4 regions of the Shewanella bicestrii genome follow, and region 4 is predicted to be linked to each of the others. Evidence: predicted binding sites of a transcription regulator. Region 4 holds the regulator's gene; each other region holds the start of a gene.
What was found. The regulator sigma-54, encoded in region 4, starts transcription at its own class of promoters, with help from an activator protein. The targets are predictions, from matches to a motif close to GTTGGCACGNNNNTNGNNT.
Positions count from the first base shown of each region.

Region 1 (4,585 bases), 1.5 Mb from region 4:
TTACAACAACCTCGGAAAACAGCCTTGATATGCCTACGGCGGGCGCGGTAAACGCCTTATCACCTAAACAGGGGTTTATGCGGGGGCTTTATACCAATTTATTGAATCCTAAAGCCTTAGTGTTTTTCTTAACCTTATTCTCTGCTCTGATCACCCCGAGCGTGACTCCGGTGACTAAATTCGCCGCTGCGCTGATGTTATTTGTGTTGTCATTGCTCTGGTTTGGCTTTCTGGCACTGATGCTCTCTAAAGCCAAGGTGCAGCAAAAGCTGCAACGACTCACACCTATTATCGATGGGGTGATTGGGTTGATCTTTATGTCGGTGGCGGTAGCGATAGTGTCTAATTTGCTGCTGGCCTAACGGGGTGACAGTGGGGCTGTGATGCGGCTTACAGTACATAAGTTTGGGGGGATTGTGTGTGTTTATCCCTCCTTAGCTATGCTATCCTTGCGAAGTCTTAATTTGGATGTTTTTGACTTTAAAGGAATAAATCATGTCTAGTCGCCCATTTTTTCAAGGTTTTTCAGCGATTAATCGACTCTCGCGTTTAGGGCTTTATTCGGGTTTGTTGCTGGGGAGCCTTAGCGCAACGCCACAGGCTCTGGCTGCCCTAGAGGCGGAGTACGTGCCGCAGGTGCAAGCCTTGATTGATGCGGCCAAGGCGAGTGATCGTCAGGCGATTGCCGAGCAAATTTCTTATCCCCTCCAGCGGGAATATCCGCTCCCCGATGTGCAAAATCCACAACAATTGCTGACGAGATTTCAGCAAGTCTTTGATAGCAAGTTGCTGAGTCAAATCGCCAATTCGACCACAGAGAACAACTGGGAGACTATGGGCTGGCGCGGCATTATGCTCGACCACGGCAGTGTCTGGTTGGATTTCGATGGCAAAATCTCGGGCATTAATTATCAAAGCCCAGAGGAAGCTAAGTTAAGGGATGAACTGATCGCCCAGCAAAAAGCGATGCTACACGAGAGTGTGCGCGAGTTTGCTAGCCCTGAGCTGGCGTGGGAAACCGAGCGATTCATCATACGTGTCGATGCCCTCGATCGTCAGCAATACCGTTATGCCGCTTGGTCAAAGGGTAAATCCCTGAGCGAGAAACCTGATTTAGTCCTCAAAAAGGGTAAGTTAGTCCTCGATGGTAACGGCGGTAATCATTCCTTCCAGTTTAAAAGTGGTCCCTATCTCTATGTTTGCGATGTGATTGTGCTTAGCGCCGAAGAGAGTCCAGTGGGTAGACTTTATGTTTACAAAAACGATCAATTGTTGGTGCAGGAGCCTGTGATTAAGGCGTTATAGCTTAATTGGCCATTCGCTTAAGGCTAATTCCCTGAAGCGAATGCCATCAAGCTTGTCTGTAACTGTCTTTTTACCACCACTGGATTAAGGTTTGTTGTCATGATTAATCCCACTAAAATCGCCATATTCAGCAGTGCCATAGTGCTGTTGTTTTTACTGACAGAATGTCGCCAAAAAGAGCAAATTCCCCTGTGTGGCCACGTCGAAGGGACGCCAATCGATACCAGCTTTGATGGCGGCCTCGATAATAACGACCGCACTCTAGCATCAACCAACTGCCTAAAAATCAAAGCGCTTTACGATAAAAGCGATCGCCAGACGAAATGGTTTAGCAGTTCGCCCTCCATCGCCGTGATGAATGCCTTGGGTTATCTTGAACAAGATGATGCCAACAACCGTGGCGATAGCTATGCGATGACGTTTAACGTGCAAGACGAGTTTGTATTTGGCCCGAGCCGAGGCGAATACGCCCTGTTTCGTCAGGACGGTAAAGGGGTCATCTTACCCGGCAGCGAAGCAGCCAAGGGCAATGAGGCCAAGGTTGGTGTTAACGGTCAGTTTGACCGCTGGTGCCAAAAATTGGCTTCACTCGAGTTTGCAGGTAAAGACAATTGGCGCAGGCCAACAGAGCAGGAGTTAAACACTCTCTATGGGTACGGCGAGAGTCGTGCAGCCTATCAACGTGCGCAGTGGAGTTCGACAATCCCTTCTTGGTCTCGCACAGTGTATGAGACCGAATTCGAGGTCGGCATTATCTCGGTCGCCCCCAGCGGCTATAGTTTTCGCAGTTATGCCAATAGTGCCAAATTTGCTGTTTGTGTCGCCGCGTTTTGAATACTAAAGAGAGCTTGAATAAGCTCTCTTCTCGTCTCATTTAATCAGCCTTATTTAATCAACTTAATCAGCGCCTTAAATCGGTCGCCTTGGGCTTCGTGTTGCAGTTCAAATAACAGTGACTCCACATTGGTGAGAGTGGCTCCCTTGGCGGTCATCATTTGAATGCCCAGCTGTTTATTGTCAACGCTGCGGGAAGACACCGCATCGGCGACAAGATGCACAGAGTAGTGTTGGTCGAGCAGATCGCGGCAAGTTTGGTACACGCAGACGTGGGTTTCTATCCCCGCAAGCAACACTTGTTTGCGTCGAGATTTCGTGAGTGCATTGGCAAATTCATCACAATACCAACCGCTAAAATGTTGCTTGGCAATGGGCGAGCCAGTTCTTTCGAGCAAGGTTTTTAACTCTTCGGTGGTCGAGCCAAGTTTGGCGGGCAATTGCTCGAGCCAGAGGATGGGGATTTCAAACAGCTGTGCGCCTTGGATAAGTGTACTCAACTGCTGATGAAGCTTGGCTGAGTTATCCATGATCTGAGCGAGCTTTCCCTGCACATCGACGATTACGAGTACACATTCTTCGGGTTTTAACATCGGGCGTTCCTTCTGCGCGGGTGGATAAAGGCATCGTTTAGCGATTGCTCTGCTTATTTTGTGAATTGTGTGTTTTTTGCACTGTTAGTAAACCCTAATTGGGCAGCCTCACCAATAGGGCAAAGGTCGAATATGGCGTGCACTTAAATTGCTCACTAAAAGAGTGCGTCGCCCCCACGCTTGCACAAGTCTGGTGCATTTTTAATCGAACTATTCCTGGCTAATCTTTATTATTTCTTTTAAATCAATGAATTAAAATTATGGCCTGATGATTGAATTATCTTGGCTACAAGTTAATAACAATCGCGTTTTTTGGAGGTCAGGATGAAACTAGTCAGCGCTATCATCAAGCCATTTAAATTGGATGATGTCCGTGAAGCTATCGCCGGTATTGGTATTGAGGGGATGACGGTGACCGAGGTTAAAGGTTTTGGCCGTCAAAAGGGGCACACGGAGTTGTACCGTGGCGCCGAGTATCAGGTGGATTTTTTGCCAAAAGTAAAACTAGAAATTGCCACTAAAGCAGAAAATCTCGACATGCTAATTGAGGCGATTACCAGTGCGGCTCATACGGGAAAAATTGGTGACGGAAAGATTTTCGTTATCGACTTAGAACATGCCATCCGTATTCGTACGGGTGAACTCGACACTGAAGCGCTATAGGGGGCGGAAGATGGAAGAACTAACAAAATTAGGCGTGACAGTCTCTGAACTGCGCTTTGCACTCGACACCTTTTATTTTTTGATTTCAGGCGCTTTGGTTATGTGGATGGCGGCGGGTTTTGCCATGCTCGAAGCCGGCCTAGTGCGCTCTAAAAACACCACCGAAATTTTAACTAAAAACGTGGTGTTATACGCGATTGCCTGTGTGATGTACCTATTGGTTGGCTACAACATTATGTACGTCGACAATGCCGAAGGCGGTTGGTTGCCTTCACTCGGTACGCTGATTGGCTCACAAGCCGAAGATGCAAACCATGCCTTAGAATCTGACTTCTTCTTCCAAGTGGTGTTTGTGGCAACGGCGATGTCGATTGTCTCTGGCGCCGTGGCGGAGCGGATGAAGTTATGGGCTTTCCTGTTCTTCTCCGTGGTGATGACAGGCATTATCTATCCTGTTGAAGGCTACTGGACTTGGGGTAAAGGCTTTATCTCTAGCTTAGGTTTTGTGGACTTTGCGGGTAGCGGTATTGTGCATATGACAGGTGCTGCGGCGGCTATCGCTGGGGTGTTACTGCTCGGTGCTCGTAAGGGGAAATACGGCCCTAACGGCCAAGTGAATCCGATCCCAGGCTCTAACCTGCCAATGGCAACCTTAGGGATGTTTATCCTGTGGATGGGCTGGTTTGGTTTCAACGGTGGCTCACAATTAATGGTTTCAGATGCAGCCAACGCTAGCTCTGTCGCTAAAGTCTTCGTGAACACCAACACCGCGGCCGCTTTTGGTGCTATCTCTGCCCTAGTTGTGTGCAAAATGATTTGGGGTAAAGCGGACTTAACCATGATCTTAAACGGCATTCTGGCAGGCTTAGTGGCGATTACTGCCGATCCGCTGTCGCCTTCGCTGCTAATGGCTGGGGTAATTGGTGTAGTTGCTGGTGGTTTAGTGGTGTTCTCTATCGTGGGTCTGGACAGAATCAAGATCGACGACCCAGTGGGCGCGATTTCTGTGCACGGTGTTGCGGGTTTCCTCGGTTTGATGTGTGTCCCCTTATCGAATGCCGACGCCACTATCACAGCGCAATTAACTGGCGCAGCGATTATCTTCGCATGGGTATTTAGCGCGTCGTTTGCGGTGTGGTTTGTACTGAAGATGACCATGGGCATCCGTGTTTCAGAGGAAGAAGAATATA
Region 1 covers NZ_CP022358.1:694,783-699,367, forward strand. Annotated here, with positions in the region: gene CF168_RS03110 (LysE family translocator) at 1-362, shown strand, start outside; gene CF168_RS03115 (hypothetical protein) at 496-1,305, shown strand; gene CF168_RS03120 (DUF1566 domain-containing protein) at 1,405-2,139, shown strand; gene CF168_RS03125 (hydrolase) at 2,190-2,732, opposite strand; gene CF168_RS03130 (P-II family nitrogen regulator) at 3,057-3,395, shown strand; gene CF168_RS03135 (ammonium transporter) at 3,406-4,585, shown strand, end outside.
Region 1: a site for sigma-54 is predicted at 2,992-3,010, ahead of CF168_RS03130 (P-II family nitrogen regulator). Genes of this name have one in related genera too.

Region 2 (4,585 bases), 2.3 Mb from region 4:
CCCCTTGATGATCGCGATTCGCGCCAGTGAAAGAGCCTTTTACATGGCCGAAGAGTTCACTATCAACCAATTCTGGGCTCAAGGCGCCGCAGTTAATCGCAATATAGGGCTTATTCACCCGCGGGCTGGCTAAGTGAATGGTATTGGCGACCAGTTCTTTACCCGCGCCACTCTCACCGATAATCAACACATTGCTCTCGGCGGCCGACACGCGGCGGATAGTGCGATACAAACGGTGCATAGGTAATGAGGAGCCCACCAGCAGACCATATTGGTCTAATTCGCTGGCAAAGGGACGAATGCGCGTCGAAGTATTGGCAACTAAATGCTGGGCAAAATCCGCTAAGGTTTCGCACAGCAACGACATATCGATGGGCTTACGGAAATGGTAGCCCGCGTATTTGGACAAGAGTTTATCGAGGTGAGGATTCGGCAGGCCATCGGAGAGAAAAATAAACTCCACATCCGCAATGGCGCTGGACTCGAGTAAGGCTAAATAATCTTCACGGCTTAGACGGGGCAGCTCAATGATCGCCACATCGATACGATTGGCCTCCAGCTGACTAATCCAAGATAAATCATCGGTACTGCGTAGCTTGTTGTAGGTCTGCGCGCCCTCGAGCTGTACTAATGCCTGCTCGGTCTCGAAGTCCTGTAGATGATAGAAAAGCGTTGGTCGGATCATCTTGTGCCACTCCCTGTGAATGAAGCACCACTGTATGCCAGCCGTGAAATTTTAACAATCTCAACGGTAAGAGTTGCCGATAATAAGCGAGGCACTGGCGACAATGGATAAATATCATCAGTTAAATCAATCCATTAACTTATCATTAAAAAGTGAACGAAATATGCATAGAAGCTGAATGAAACTGAAATTTCCATAAAATGTTGGGCAATCCGTGTCGGCGGAGCAGCCCAAACTACCACAGGAGGTCGTTATGACGTCTAATGTTGCGCAACATCAGACCGAGTTGAGCGCCGATATTAAGCTGGTTAATGAGTTAATCGAGCTGACCCAAACCGGCGTGGATTTTTATACTCGGGCCAATACCACTGTCGATGACTACAGCCTTAAACGCATTTTTATTGCCCAAATCAAGACGTATCAAGGGATGCTGGCGCGATTTAAGCAATTGCTCACCCAATCATTACAACAAATGGGCCAGCATTCGGTGCCTCCATCACAGACTCGGCCCTATGCCGATGTCGATGCTTTACTTATTAAACAGCAACTCGCCGATGCCCTCGCCGTGCTCTGCGAGCTTGAGCGTCAGCGCCTTAATCACCTCAAACAGCTAATTAAAAAAGCCAATCACCCAAGGTTAATCAGCCAATTGGCCGAGGATATTGCCTGGCTACAAATCCATTTGGATACCTTACACCTGCGTAGCCAAGCCCAGTAAGGCGGCCATGCCATCCAATAACGCGGCTAACAGAGCCGCGTTTTTGTTGCCTGCGATCTATTTGAGCTTAACGCCTATCCCACTTAAGCCAAACCGCTTAATCACCCTCGGTAATATTTACATTTTGTCGGTAAAAAGCGCCGATTTGCCGATTGAGCCAAACACCTAAAACAGGGCGCCAATCCAATTAATTATATTTAAAATCAGTAGGATAAAAACATTGGCACGATTCACGCTTTAGTTCCTTCGAGATAACAACGGAGGATATCATTATGAAAAACACGACAACTTTAGCTTTAACCACCTTACTTGTCGGTTCTATCAGTTTAAATGTGGCCGCCGCACAGGATTGGAAAGACGATGCCAAAGATGCTTGGCTAGATGGCAAGGCCGAAACGACTTTGTTGCTCAATACTAACCTCAACTCCTTTGACATTATGACCGACGTGAAAAACGGTCATGTCACCTTAACCGGTCAAGTGGAGAGCAGTGTCGATAAGGCGCTCGCCGCTGAGCTCATCAAAAGCTTAGATGGCGTAAAAGGGGTCGATAACAAGTTAACCGTGATGAAAGAAGACGAAGGCACCAATGAGGTGGTGAAGACCTTAACCGACTCTAAGGTCGCAACGGTCGTAAAAACCCGTCTGTTGTTCTCGACCGACGTATCGGGCACCCAAATTAACGTCGACGTTGCCGATGGCGTAGTGACCTTACAGGGTGAAGTGGCTAGCGATGCCGAGCGTCAATTAGTCCTGACCATTGCTAAAAATACCGATGATGTGAAAAAGGTCGTCGATAAAATCAAAGTCAAAACCTCATAATGGTCCCGACCATTCAGCCCTTGCTAATTCAGCTCTTGATAACTCAGCTGTTGGTAACTCAGCTGTTGGTATTAGTCACTCGGGCAAAAACCACAAAACCAGCTTCGGCTGGTTTTGTTTTATTGGCGCGATGTTATGTTCATCATGCCTTAGGCTTCGGCTTCCTGTTCGAGGCAGAAGCTAAATTCATAAAAATGTTGGCCATTTTCGATGCTTATCGCCATAGTGCCATATAACCCAACGAGTTCACCCGCGCCAGAATGGGGGACAACCTCAAGGTGTAAACGGTTTTGCCCATCGGTCATAATGCCAAAATGTTGCAGCACAAAACTGCCCTGCCTGCCGCACAATTTACCTACGACTTGCTCTATCGCCACGTATCCTGCCGAGCCTTTTACCGCTGTCATGGCACTGAGCATTTCGCCTTGGCTGCGGGCTTCAAGCTCACCATAAAAGCTTTTATCTAAGGTCATTCTGCCCAAGTTCACCCCGCCTACACCTGTGGCATAGGCACTCTCGGGATTGAGCTTAACATCAAATTTGCCCGTGACTTTGGTCATTTCCATGACTCGCTCCTTGTTTTAATTTTATGCTTTATGCCAAAACCTTAGCTTTCCCAGCCGCTAGGTGAAATAAATACCTCAGCCGTAGCTGAGGTAAAATTAACTTAGCATAAGCCCAGATATAAACCTAATGCAGTGCTTTGATTTCCGACTCACTCACACCGACTTCAAGGGTTTTCGCCACCTTAGGCTCCTCTGCCATAGGTTGGCCCGCCGCCCTGTCACGGTAGGTGATGGCGACTTTATATGGCGCCTCAAAGGGATACACAGGCTCGATATTATCGACTTCGATACGATCGCCAATAAACACACTGCCTAAGTGCACTAATCGATTTTGAGCATAATCTAAGCTAAACAAGCCAAGGTACCAAAATACCCCCGAACCTTGATTCGTGACGATATAAGGCGCCACAAAAGGCATGGTTTGCTGCTTAGGATCGTCCTGCAATGGCGCATCGCTTTGGGTATCAGGCTCTAATGCTGGGTCAAAATTAAGCGGCGTAATCCGCATATAATCCAGCAATACCCGACCCTTTTCTTCACCTTGTTGATAATCCCCCAGCGCAAATTCCGTTTGCTTGATTTTAATAAAGTGCGTCAATACCACTGGCAGTTGGCTATCGGGCAGCTTTACTTCAAAGGGATTGGCCGTATTCAAACTAAAGAGTTTCAGCATCACCTCGGAGGCATTCGCCACCGGTTTGACCTCACTTGGCACCACAGATTCGATGGCATCTTCGCTGGAAGATAATGCCGCCTCTTTGGCTTTTGCCTTCGCATCGGCCTGCGCCATGGCCTCATCGTATTGCAGTACTTGTCCATCTTCCATGACCATGTAGATATCATCATTGGTCATGTTAAAACGATAAATGCCCGCGGCTAGAATACTGAGCACAAGGACAGTCGCCGCTATCGTTAATTTAACAAACATACTCATCCGCTCCCCCAATGCGCTTTACTCGCGCTTTTTACCTAACTCAAGCTCTGTGAATGTCGGAGCAGTATTACAGATACTGAGTCAAAGCGGAGCGGGAAAAGTGTAAAAAAATAACACTATTTGGCAATTTGTCAGGTTAAGTTCAGCTAATCTTGCCCGCTCCACTCATAGGCACTGAATTTTGGTCACCTTGCCATCTTCAAGCTTAAAAAAGGCGTCCTGCGGCATCTCCTGCGACCATAGCGCCTGATAATCCAGATTAGCGTAAATCCCGCGGAACACTGCGCCAGACAAGGCATGGGATACGATGATCACCCGCTCCGGCACGGTCGGATCCTGCAACCAATCTTGAATGCGCTCACTGATACTGGCGAACGTCTCCGCATTCGGCGCATAGGTATACCAATCGGCCAGCGCATTTAACTCAGGTTGGTTTTGCTTGATTTCGGGCACGCGCTGCTGCTCCCAATCACCTAGACCAAGCTCCTTTAACCGCTCATCTTGTTGTAGACGTTCAACGGGAAAGCCGATTTGTTGGCAAATGATTTCGGCGGTTTGCACCGCTCGTCCTAAGGGGCTCACATAAAATGCCCAGTCCTGTGGTTCTTGAACATACTCACTCAATACATAACCCACGGTTTTCGCCTGTAACTCACCGAGTTCGGTGAGCGGCGAATTGCAATGTCCCTGCAAACGTAGCTCTGCATTAAACTGTGTTTGCCCATGGCGTAATAAATAAATCGTTTTGCTAGTCAATGTAATAACCTAAAAATCAGATAAATGATGTCAATGCGTATTTTGCCAATGTCTAATGTTACCAATGCCTTAGGCAACACTTTGGCATTGATAGTGGGAGATATC
Region 2 covers NZ_CP022358.1:1,515,008-1,519,592, reverse strand. Annotated here, with positions in the region: gene CF168_RS06645 (sigma-54 interaction domain-containing protein) at 1-685, opposite strand, end outside; gene CF168_RS06640 (hypothetical protein) at 939-1,403, shown strand; gene CF168_RS22295 (hypothetical protein) at 1,411-1,572, shown strand; gene CF168_RS06635 (BON domain-containing protein) at 1,676-2,224, shown strand; gene CF168_RS06630 (DUF3224 domain-containing protein) at 2,374-2,790, opposite strand; gene CF168_RS06625 (hypothetical protein) at 2,915-3,724, opposite strand; gene CF168_RS06620 (histidine phosphatase family protein) at 3,890-4,480, opposite strand; gene CF168_RS06615 (histidine phosphatase family protein) at 4,550-4,585, opposite strand, start outside.
Region 2: a site for sigma-54 is predicted at 1,623-1,641, ahead of CF168_RS06635 (BON domain-containing protein). Genes of this name have one in related genera too.

Region 3 (4,585 bases), 190 kb from region 4:
CCACGGGTAGGCTTGTTGCCAAGGAATAAACCGACTAAGTAAATCGACAGGATGCCGCTGCCGCCCAGTTTATTCGACGCGGCATAAATCATCAGGCCGCCACTGAGCACTAAAATCGAATACAAGCCTTCGGCAAGTTTGCTTAAATTAACCAACTTCCACAGCAGCCAACCGCCACCGAGGCCGAGGAAAATCCCCAAGCCAAACTGCTTGATAAAGCTTATCAGCATAAAGCTTGCGGATAGCTCGGCGTCCACATTCGCGAGGATGGCAATCAGAGTTACGGTTAAAAACACCGCCATAGGGTCGTTGCTACCCGATTCAATTTCCAGCGTCGCGCCAACACGCTCGTTTAAGCTACGCCCCTTTAATAGTGAGAATACCGCCGCCGCATCGGTGGAGCCGACAATTGCCCCCACCAACAAACCTTGTAGCCAGTGTAAATCAAATAACCACGCGGCCATCACACCTGTGATGCTGGTAGTGATAGCGACCCCGAAGGTCGCCAGCGACAATGCTGGCCAGAGTGCCACCCTAAAGCTTGCAACCCGCGTGCGCATACCGCCATCTAGCAAGATAATGGCTAAGGCTAAGTTACTGACAAGATAAGCGGTTGAGTAGTCGTCAAACAGAATGCCGCCGGGACCATCTTCCCCAGCTAAAATCCCTACTGCGAGGAAAATTAATAAGATAGGGATACCCAAGCGCGAAGACACGGGACTTAACAAAACACTCACAGCGGCAAGCAAGGCACCGATCAGAAAAAAACTATTGATGGAATCTGCATCCACACATGCCTCCTTAAATACAAGAGTGTTTAGTTAAACGATAAAGAAATCACCTAGATTAAAAATGACTCAGTTGAAAATTTTTGTGTTTCTATACTAGCATAAAAAATGCAAATTAATGGAGTTTTAAATATTAAATTTCAAACATCTACATTAAAATCCTCAGTAATAGGCCATTTTGACTAACTTTTATATAAAAACCAGTACAAGCAAAAATACCTACTGAACATAACCTAATCCCCATAAACAAGATAAAATCTTTATTTATCAATACATTTTAAAAACCTATTCCATACAAACTCACCGCATATAGCCTAAATGGTGGGGATAACCATATAAAAATGCACTGTATCTTCCCAATGCCGACTTAAATCCCATTAACTCCGCAATAACTTGAAAGCATAGATAAAATCCCCTTTTTCATTGTGTTATCGACATTCAAGCCCTTAAAGCTGTCATAAAGACAACAAGTGTCATATCGACAATAAAATTCAGTATCAAAAAGACAATACACCATAACACAAAACTTGTATTTCCCTTTATTTTCAACAACAAAAATATTTGGCACGTATTACGCAATAGCAGGTGAAACGTATCAAAATGACGTTGCATCAAGGAGACTTATGAGCAAACAAAAACTCACCGCTATCGCACTGTTAGTTGTGCTGATTGCTTCATTCACTGTCCTGCTGAGCATAGGCAGTGAAATTTATCGGGAAAAACCGCCGATACCCAATGCATTTACGGATGTAAATGGTCAGGTTGTGTTTAGCGAAAATGATATCGAACAGGGCCAATTGGTCTGGCGCTCCATGGGCGGCCATCAACTGGGGTCGGTTTGGGGACATGGCTCTTATGTCGCCCCAGATTGGACCGCCGACTGGTTACACAGAGAAGCCGAAGCTTGGCTCGATATTCGCGCAGAGCAGCAATATCAAACGCCGTTCGCCCAATTAAACTCTCAACAAAAGTCTGGGCTTGAGCAGGCATTAAGGGAAGATTTACGCCATAACAGCGTCGAACCACAGGCCGATGGCACAGTGCTTATTCGCTTGTCTAGCACTCGTATCGAAGCGATTAACAGGGTCGAGCAGCATTATCTATCCCTGTTTGGGAGCGATCCGGAGCTTAGTCATCTTCGTGAACAATACGCCATGAAAGAGGGTACAGTGCCCGATCTTGCCCGCCGCGAACAACTCAATGCGTTCCTCTTTTGGGGAGCCTGGGCGGCAATCACTGAACGCCCCGATGCCCCCTATACCTACACCAATAACTGGCCCTTCGATCCCCAGTTAGGCAATACACCAACCTCGGATAATATCGTCTGGTCGATACTCAGTATTGTGACCTTAATTGCGGGGATTGGCGGATTGATCTGGCACCATGCGAGCGGTAAACACGAAAGCCTGCCCAAGCCTTCGGAGCAAGATCCGCTGTTTTTCACTAAACCAACCGCCTCACAAAAAGCCGTCGGCAAATACTTCATCACGGCAATTGGCCTGTTTTTACTGCAAATTTTACTCGGCGGGATCACTGCCCACTATGCGGTAGAAGGCCAAGAATTTTATGGTTTACCGATTTCAGAAATACTGCCCTACTCAGTCACTCGCACCTGGCACACCCAATTAGCAGTGTTTTGGATTGCCACGGCCTGGTTAGGCACTGGGCTGTATATTGCTCCCGCCTTATCGGGTTATGAGCCGAAATATCAACGTCTTGGCGTTAACGTACTCTGGGTTGCCTTAGTGGTCGTAGTGCTTGGCTCGATGGCGGGCGAATGGATTGGGGTACAGCAGTATTTTGACCTCGATATGAACTTCCTCTTTGGTCATCAAGGATATGAGTACATAGATCTTGGCCGAGTATGGCAAATCTTACTCCTCGTTGGATTATTGATTTGGCTTGCCTTAGTCACTGCAGCCATCAAACCCGCACTCAAAATTCAAGGCGAGATGCGCCCTGTTATTTGGGTACTCTATGCCTCCTGCGTGGCGATTGGTCTGTTCTATGGCGCCGGCCTCTTTATGGGTAAACACGTCAATTTAGCGATTGCAGAATACTGGCGTTGGTGGGTAGTACACCTGTGGGTTGAGGGCTTCTTCGAAACCTTTGCCACCGCTGTTATCGCCTTGATGTTAGTACGTTTAGGGTTAATCCGCGGCCGCAGTGCCAACGGTGCGGTGTTATTTACAACGGTGATCTTCTTAACCGGTGGATTGATTGGCACCTTACACCACCTCTACTTTACTGGCACACCGACCTCGGTAATCGCTTGGGGCGCCATCTTCTCCGCCTTAGAAGTTGTTCCCCTCGCCATTATTGGTTTTGAAGCCATGGAAACCTACCGCCTGCGTAAAGCCAGTGGCTGGATGCAACGTTATCACTGGGCGATTATGTTCTTTGTGGCTACCGCGTTTTGGAACTTGGTCGGTGCCGGTATGCTGGGCTTCTTAATCAATCCACCAATCTCGCTCTATTACATTCAAGGATTAAACACCACGGCCACCCATGGTCACGCCGCCTTTATGGGGGTTTACGGTATGCTCGGTATGGGCTTGATGCTCTTCTGTCTGCGGGGCCTCACCGGCAATATGCAGTGGAATGACAAAATGCTCAAAGGCGCCTTCTGGAGCCTCAATATTGGCCTAGCGGCTATGGTGTTCATGTCGTTATTACCCGTGGGGATTACGCAGTTTTTTGCGGTCATCGACCATGGATATTGGTTCGCCCGCTCGCCAGAAGTGATCCATAGTCCGCTGGTTGAAAGACTGGTTTGGATGCGCATGTTTGGGGATGTCATCTTCAGTATCGGTGGTCTCTTAATGGGCACCTTCTTGCTCGATTTGATCAGAAAAGCCCTGAATAAACCTGCCAAACTGCAACAGGAAGTCTTACAAACAAATCACTAACCACAGCGATTAATCCGGTCTGACCAAGGTGTCGTTTAGGCACCTTGGTTGCCGATTTTTTATAGCTTGCGCCGTTTATCGTCCACCACACTTTTATAGCCATACCGCATTAATGGTTAGCAGTGTCTAAATAACCTGTGTCAATATAACAATCAATGGTATAAATCAGGGAAGCCTCGCTGCAGGAGTTTTTATGGCCCTTAGTCAAACCGACCTTACCCGTATCGCTCTGGATATCACCTCTGGTTTAGCCCACAGGGACCGCTTCTCACGCTTGCTCGATACGGTGAGAGCTAACCTGCACTGTGACGCGGCTGCGCTCCTCACCTTCCATGGACACTATTTTACCCCGCTGGCCATCGACGGTTTGAACGAGGATGTGCTCGGCAGACGCTTTATCCTGAATGAGCATCCAAGGCTTGAGGCCATTGCCCGTGCGGGAGATATAGTGCGTTTTCCCGCCGACAGTGAACTTGCCGATCCCTACGATGGGTTGATCCCCAATCAAACTGGGGCATTGAAAGTCCATGCCTGTATCGGGCTGCCCTTATTTGCCGACGAGCAGCTTATCGGTGCCGTGACTATCGATGCCTTTAATCCCCTACAGTTCGACCAATTCAGCAACACTGAGCTTCGCAGCTTAAGTGCGATTGCCGCCGCATCCTTAAGCAACGCCCTGCTGGTTGAAAAGTTGGAGCGCATGGCGCTCAATAGCCACTCGACCCATGTGCAGGAAAAAAGCCCCAACCTTAACCACGATGCCGAAATCATCGGTAACTCGCCCCAGATGCAAAGCTTGAATCGAGAGATAGAAGTTGTTGCCCATAGCGACCTTAACGTACTGATTTTAGGCGAGACTGGAACAGGCAAAGAATTAGTTGCACAGGC
Region 3 covers NZ_CP022358.1:3,784,263-3,788,847, forward strand. Annotated here, with positions in the region: gene CF168_RS16555 (potassium/proton antiporter) at 1-791, opposite strand, end outside; gene CF168_RS16560 (nitric-oxide reductase large subunit) at 1,412-3,697, shown strand; gene norR (nitric oxide reductase transcriptional regulator NorR) at 3,891-4,585, shown strand, end outside.
Region 3: a site for sigma-54 is predicted at 1,349-1,367, ahead of CF168_RS16560 (nitric-oxide reductase large subunit). Genes of this name have one in related genera too.

Region 4 (4,585 bases):
GACTTAAGCCAAAGGACTTAAGCCAAAGCGCAGCAGTATATTGTAATTGAGCGCACGGGAGGGCGTCGAGTCACAAATGTGTTTTACTGGTATAAGGTGCTGAAATCAAAACCAAACAGGGTACTGAATAACGGTAGGGGGCATCGAGATGAGATGTCGAGGCAATTAGCAGGCTTCGTCGAACTTAGCGTCGATAAGCGCGCAGATGGCATTGAGCGCAGGCTCCGCATCTGGACCTTCGGCAATCAGGGTAATGGTTTTACCCATACCCGTTTCCAGCATGAGTAGCCCTAAAACACTGGCGGCAGAGGCTTGTTTTTCACCTTGGATCAGCGTAATGCTGGCATCAAACTCTGAGGCCAACACCACGAGCTTTGTCGCGGCGCGGGCATGTAAGCCGAGTTTATTGCAGATGGTGATTTGGCGCTCAAGCTTTGGCATGGCTTAACTCTCGGTGGCGGGCATTCACTTTGTGTTTGCCATTGCTAAAGCGTTTAGCCAGTTGCTCGGCCACGTAAACCGATCTGTGTTGACCGCCGGTACAGCCGATGGCGATGGTCAGATAGCTGCGGTTATTACGCTCTAAGTGGGGCAACCAAGTCTCGAGTAAATTCTCAATTTGCCAGATGAACTTGTTAACCAGCGGCTGGCGATTTAAAAACTCGGCAACGGGTTCATCTAAGCCGGTGAGAGGGCGCAGCTCGGGTTCCCAATGGGGATTGGGTAAAAAGCGCACATCAAACATAAAGTCGGCTTCGGTTGGCATACCATGCTTAAAACCGAAGGACTCGAAGTTGATCACCAGTTCCTTATCGACACTGCCAAGCAGGATTTGCCGTACTTGGTCGCTGAGTTCATAGATATTCAGATTTGAGGTATCTATGTAGTGATCCATCTGCTGTGACAGGGGCTCGAGCAATTTGCCTTCAAGTTTGATGGCTTCTTGCAGTGATACTCGGCTCTTAGATAAGGGATGTAAGCGCCGAGTCTCGCTGTAGCGCTTTAACAGTACTTTATCGCTGGAATTTAAGAAGAAGCTGGTAAGTTCAGTGCCCTCTGGCAGGCTTGCGAGCTGTTTGACGAGTACCTTGTCTTGCTCCGGCAGGTTACGTACGTCAACGCTGATGGCGACGAGATCGTTACTGCCCTTGAGCTGTTCGAGTAAGCTGCCAATCAGCGGCAACGGAAGATTATCGACACAATAATAGCCGAGATCTTCAAGCACTCTTAGTGCGACCGATTTGCCTGAGCCTGAGCGCCCTGACACTATGACCAGTTTCATCCAGTGATTACCTGATAGAGTTCCGTTTCATCATGCGTCTTGCGCAATTGCTTCAATATTTGTTTGTCGCTGAGCTTTTCAGCCATGCAGGACAAAGTGCTTAAGTGCTGTTGACATTGGTCAGCAGGCACCAGCAGCGCAAATAAAATGTCGACAGGTTGTTTATCGATAGCATCAAAGGCTATCGGCTCCTCACATTTCACCAATATGGCTATGGGTTGTGTTATATCGGTTAATCGGCCATGTGGAATGGCGATGCCGTTACCTATACCTGTGCTCCCCATCTTTTCGCGCGCCACTAGGCTTTCGAAGATCTCTTGAGATGAGAGGGTGGGGTACTGGGCAGCGGCTAAGTCGCTGATAAGTTCCAGTACCTTTTTCTTACTGCCCGGAGTGGCGCAGGTCGTGCATTCCGGCCGCAGTATGGTACGAAGTTCCATTGCTAGTGTTTTGTTAACTTCTCTTTGTGTTTAATAACCTGACGATCAAGCTTGTCGATCAGGACGTCTATGGCAGCATACATATCTGCATGCTCTGAAGTCGCGAAGACTTCACCACCGGTGAGGTTGATTCTCGCTTCGGCAATTTGTTGCATTTTCTCAACATTGAGCACAACGTGCACATTATTGATCTGTTCGAAATGACGTTCAAGTTTTGAAAACTTTTCCTCAACATAAGCCCGTAACGATTCAGTAATCTCGATATGGTGTCCACTCAGGTTTATTTGCATATAAACGTCCTCCGATTTCCACTTTAGGCTATAAACTTTTACGCTGATTGGAAGGGGGAATAAGCATCGCTTCTCGGTACTTCGCAATGGTTCTGCGCGCAACGTTAATTCCCTGTTCTGCCAGAAGCTGTGCCATCTTGCTGTCGCTTAATGGTTTTTTCTGGTTTTCCGCTGCAACCAGTTTCTTAATGAAGGCTCTGATTGCCGTGGATGAGCACTCACCGCCATCATCAGTCCCGACGTGGCTTGAGAAGAAATATTTTAGTTCAAAAAGTCCCTTTGGGGTATGCATGTATTTTTGTGTCGTCACCCGTGAAATGGTGGACTCATGCATCTCTACCGCCTCGGCGATATCGTTCAGGACCATAGGTTTCATGGCTTCTTCACCGTATTCGAAGAAGCCCTGTTGATATTGCACTATGCAGTTTGCCACCTTGAGCAGTGTTTCGTTACGGCTTTCAAGGCTTTTGATAAACCACTTGGCTTCTTGCAGATGCCCGCGGATAAATTGGCTATCGGCTTGGCTTTTGGTGCTACGCGCCATGGCTGCATATTGCTGATTAACATTGATTTTTGGCATGTAATCTGGATTTAACTCGACCACCCAGCGACCGTTTTTCTTCGATACCGATACATCGGGGATGACATATTCTTCATCAACAGGGGTGATGAGCAAACCGGGGCGAGGGTTTAAGGTTTGGATCAGCGCTATGCTGTCCCTTAACTCGTCCTCTTTAAGTTTGGTCTTACGCATCAACAACCTAAAGTCGCGGGCAGCGATCAGATCTAAATGATCTTTGATCAACATGCGGGCGTTTTCGAGGTGTGGGGTATCCGGCGAAAAATGGGAGAGTTGGATAAGCAGACATTCGCTTAAATCCCTTGCGGCGACACCAACGGGATCGAAGTGTTGAATACGCTTAAGTACTGCTTCGACTTCATCCAGTTCTATCTCAGGATTGCCCATGGCCTCGAGGATATCTTCAGTACTTTGAGTGAGATAACCTTGATCGTCGATGGCATCAATAATCGCGGTGGCGATGGCTAAATCGGTTTCAGAGAAGGGCGTGAGGTTTTTCTGCCATTCTAAATGCTCGTACAGGCCTTCACTGGTTTCCCCTTGGAAGGGCATGTCATCTTCACGGCTGGCGCCAGAACCTGAGTTTGGCGAGGCGGTAAAGACTTCATCCCAGGTAGTATCCATGGGCAGTTCTTCGGGCAGGGATTCTTTGGTCAACGACTCGGCAATGTCCACGGTGGAATTGTCTTGTTCCTGTGGCAGGGCCGTTGTTTCGCTAAAGTCGGTATCGGCGATATCTTGCTTACGTTCGGTAGGCGCGTCGAATTGCTCCTCTTCCAGCTCGAGAAGAGGATTAGAGTCTAAGGCTTGCTGGATCTCTTGCTGCAGTTCCAATGACGACAATTGCAACAGACGAATGGCCTGTTGGAGTTGTGGCGTCATGGTTAACTGTTGACCCAGTTTGAGCTGGAGTGACGCTTTCATGTTACCGCTGATCCCTACGTTATTATTTTGAATTTAGGCCGCTTGTTATCATATTGATGGCGCTTATAAGCCAAAATTCAAGGCTAATTGGCTCTGTTTCAGTAACTATAGCCTGAATTGTTCACCTAAGTACACAGCCCTAACTTGCTGATTGTCTAAGATCTCTGCGGGAGTTCCTTCGGCAATCAGGTTTCCGTGACTAACAATGTAGGCATGTTCACAGACGTCTAAGGTCTCGCGCACATTGTGGTCTGTGATCAGTACCCCAAGGCCTCGGCTCTTGAGTTGTTCGATGATTTTCTTGATATCGATAACCGAAATCGGGTCGACACCGGCGAAGGGTTCATCGAGCAGAATAAACTTAGGATTGGCCGCTAAGGCGCGGGCAATTTCGACACGGCGACGTTCACCGCCCGATAACGACATGCCTTGGCTATCGCGAATATGGGTGATATGGAACTCTTCGAGCAGATGTTCCAGCTCTTCTTCGCGTTGATCGCGATTGAGCTCTTTACGGGTTTGCAGTACCGCCATGATATTGTCGTGCACGGTCAGCTTGCGAAAGATACTGGCTTCCTGTGGCAGGTAACCAATGCCTTTACGGGCGCGCAGGTGCATGGGATCGGCGGTTAAATCATCATCGTCGATAAAGATATGGCCTTTATCGCTTTTAACTAAGCCCACGACCATATAAAAGGTGGTGGTTTTACCCGCGCCGTTTGGGCCGAGTAGGCCGACGACTTGACCCGTTTTCACCGTCAGGCAGACATCTTTCACAACCTGACGACTCTTATAACTCTTAGCGAGATTCTGTGCTTTTAAGGTGATTTGGGTCATTTAGAGTCCTGTTTTTTCACAGGTTTGTCCGCGGGCTGGTTCTTGATCTCTTCCTGATAGTTATCAGGTTGAATAATGGTAATCACGCGATCATCACCGCTACCCGTACTCTCAGCGATCAATTTTTGCTGAATAATATCGTAACGGATGAGGTTACCCGTCACTTGGCTACCCGCTTGGTCTAGGCTCGCTGAGCCCGTCAAAGTTAGGGTGCGGGTCGCCATTTCGTAGC
Region 4 covers NZ_CP022358.1:3,972,422-3,977,006, reverse strand. Annotated here, with positions in the region: gene CF168_RS17455 (HPr family phosphocarrier protein) at 166-441, opposite strand; gene rapZ (RNase adapter RapZ) at 428-1,282, opposite strand; gene ptsN (PTS IIA-like nitrogen regulatory protein PtsN) at 1,279-1,722, opposite strand; gene hpf (ribosome hibernation promoting factor) at 1,725-2,012, opposite strand; gene CF168_RS17435 (RNA polymerase factor sigma-54) at 2,041-3,516, opposite strand; gene lptB (LPS export ABC transporter ATP-binding protein) at 3,622-4,353, opposite strand; gene lptA (lipopolysaccharide transport periplasmic protein LptA) at 4,350-4,585, opposite strand, start outside.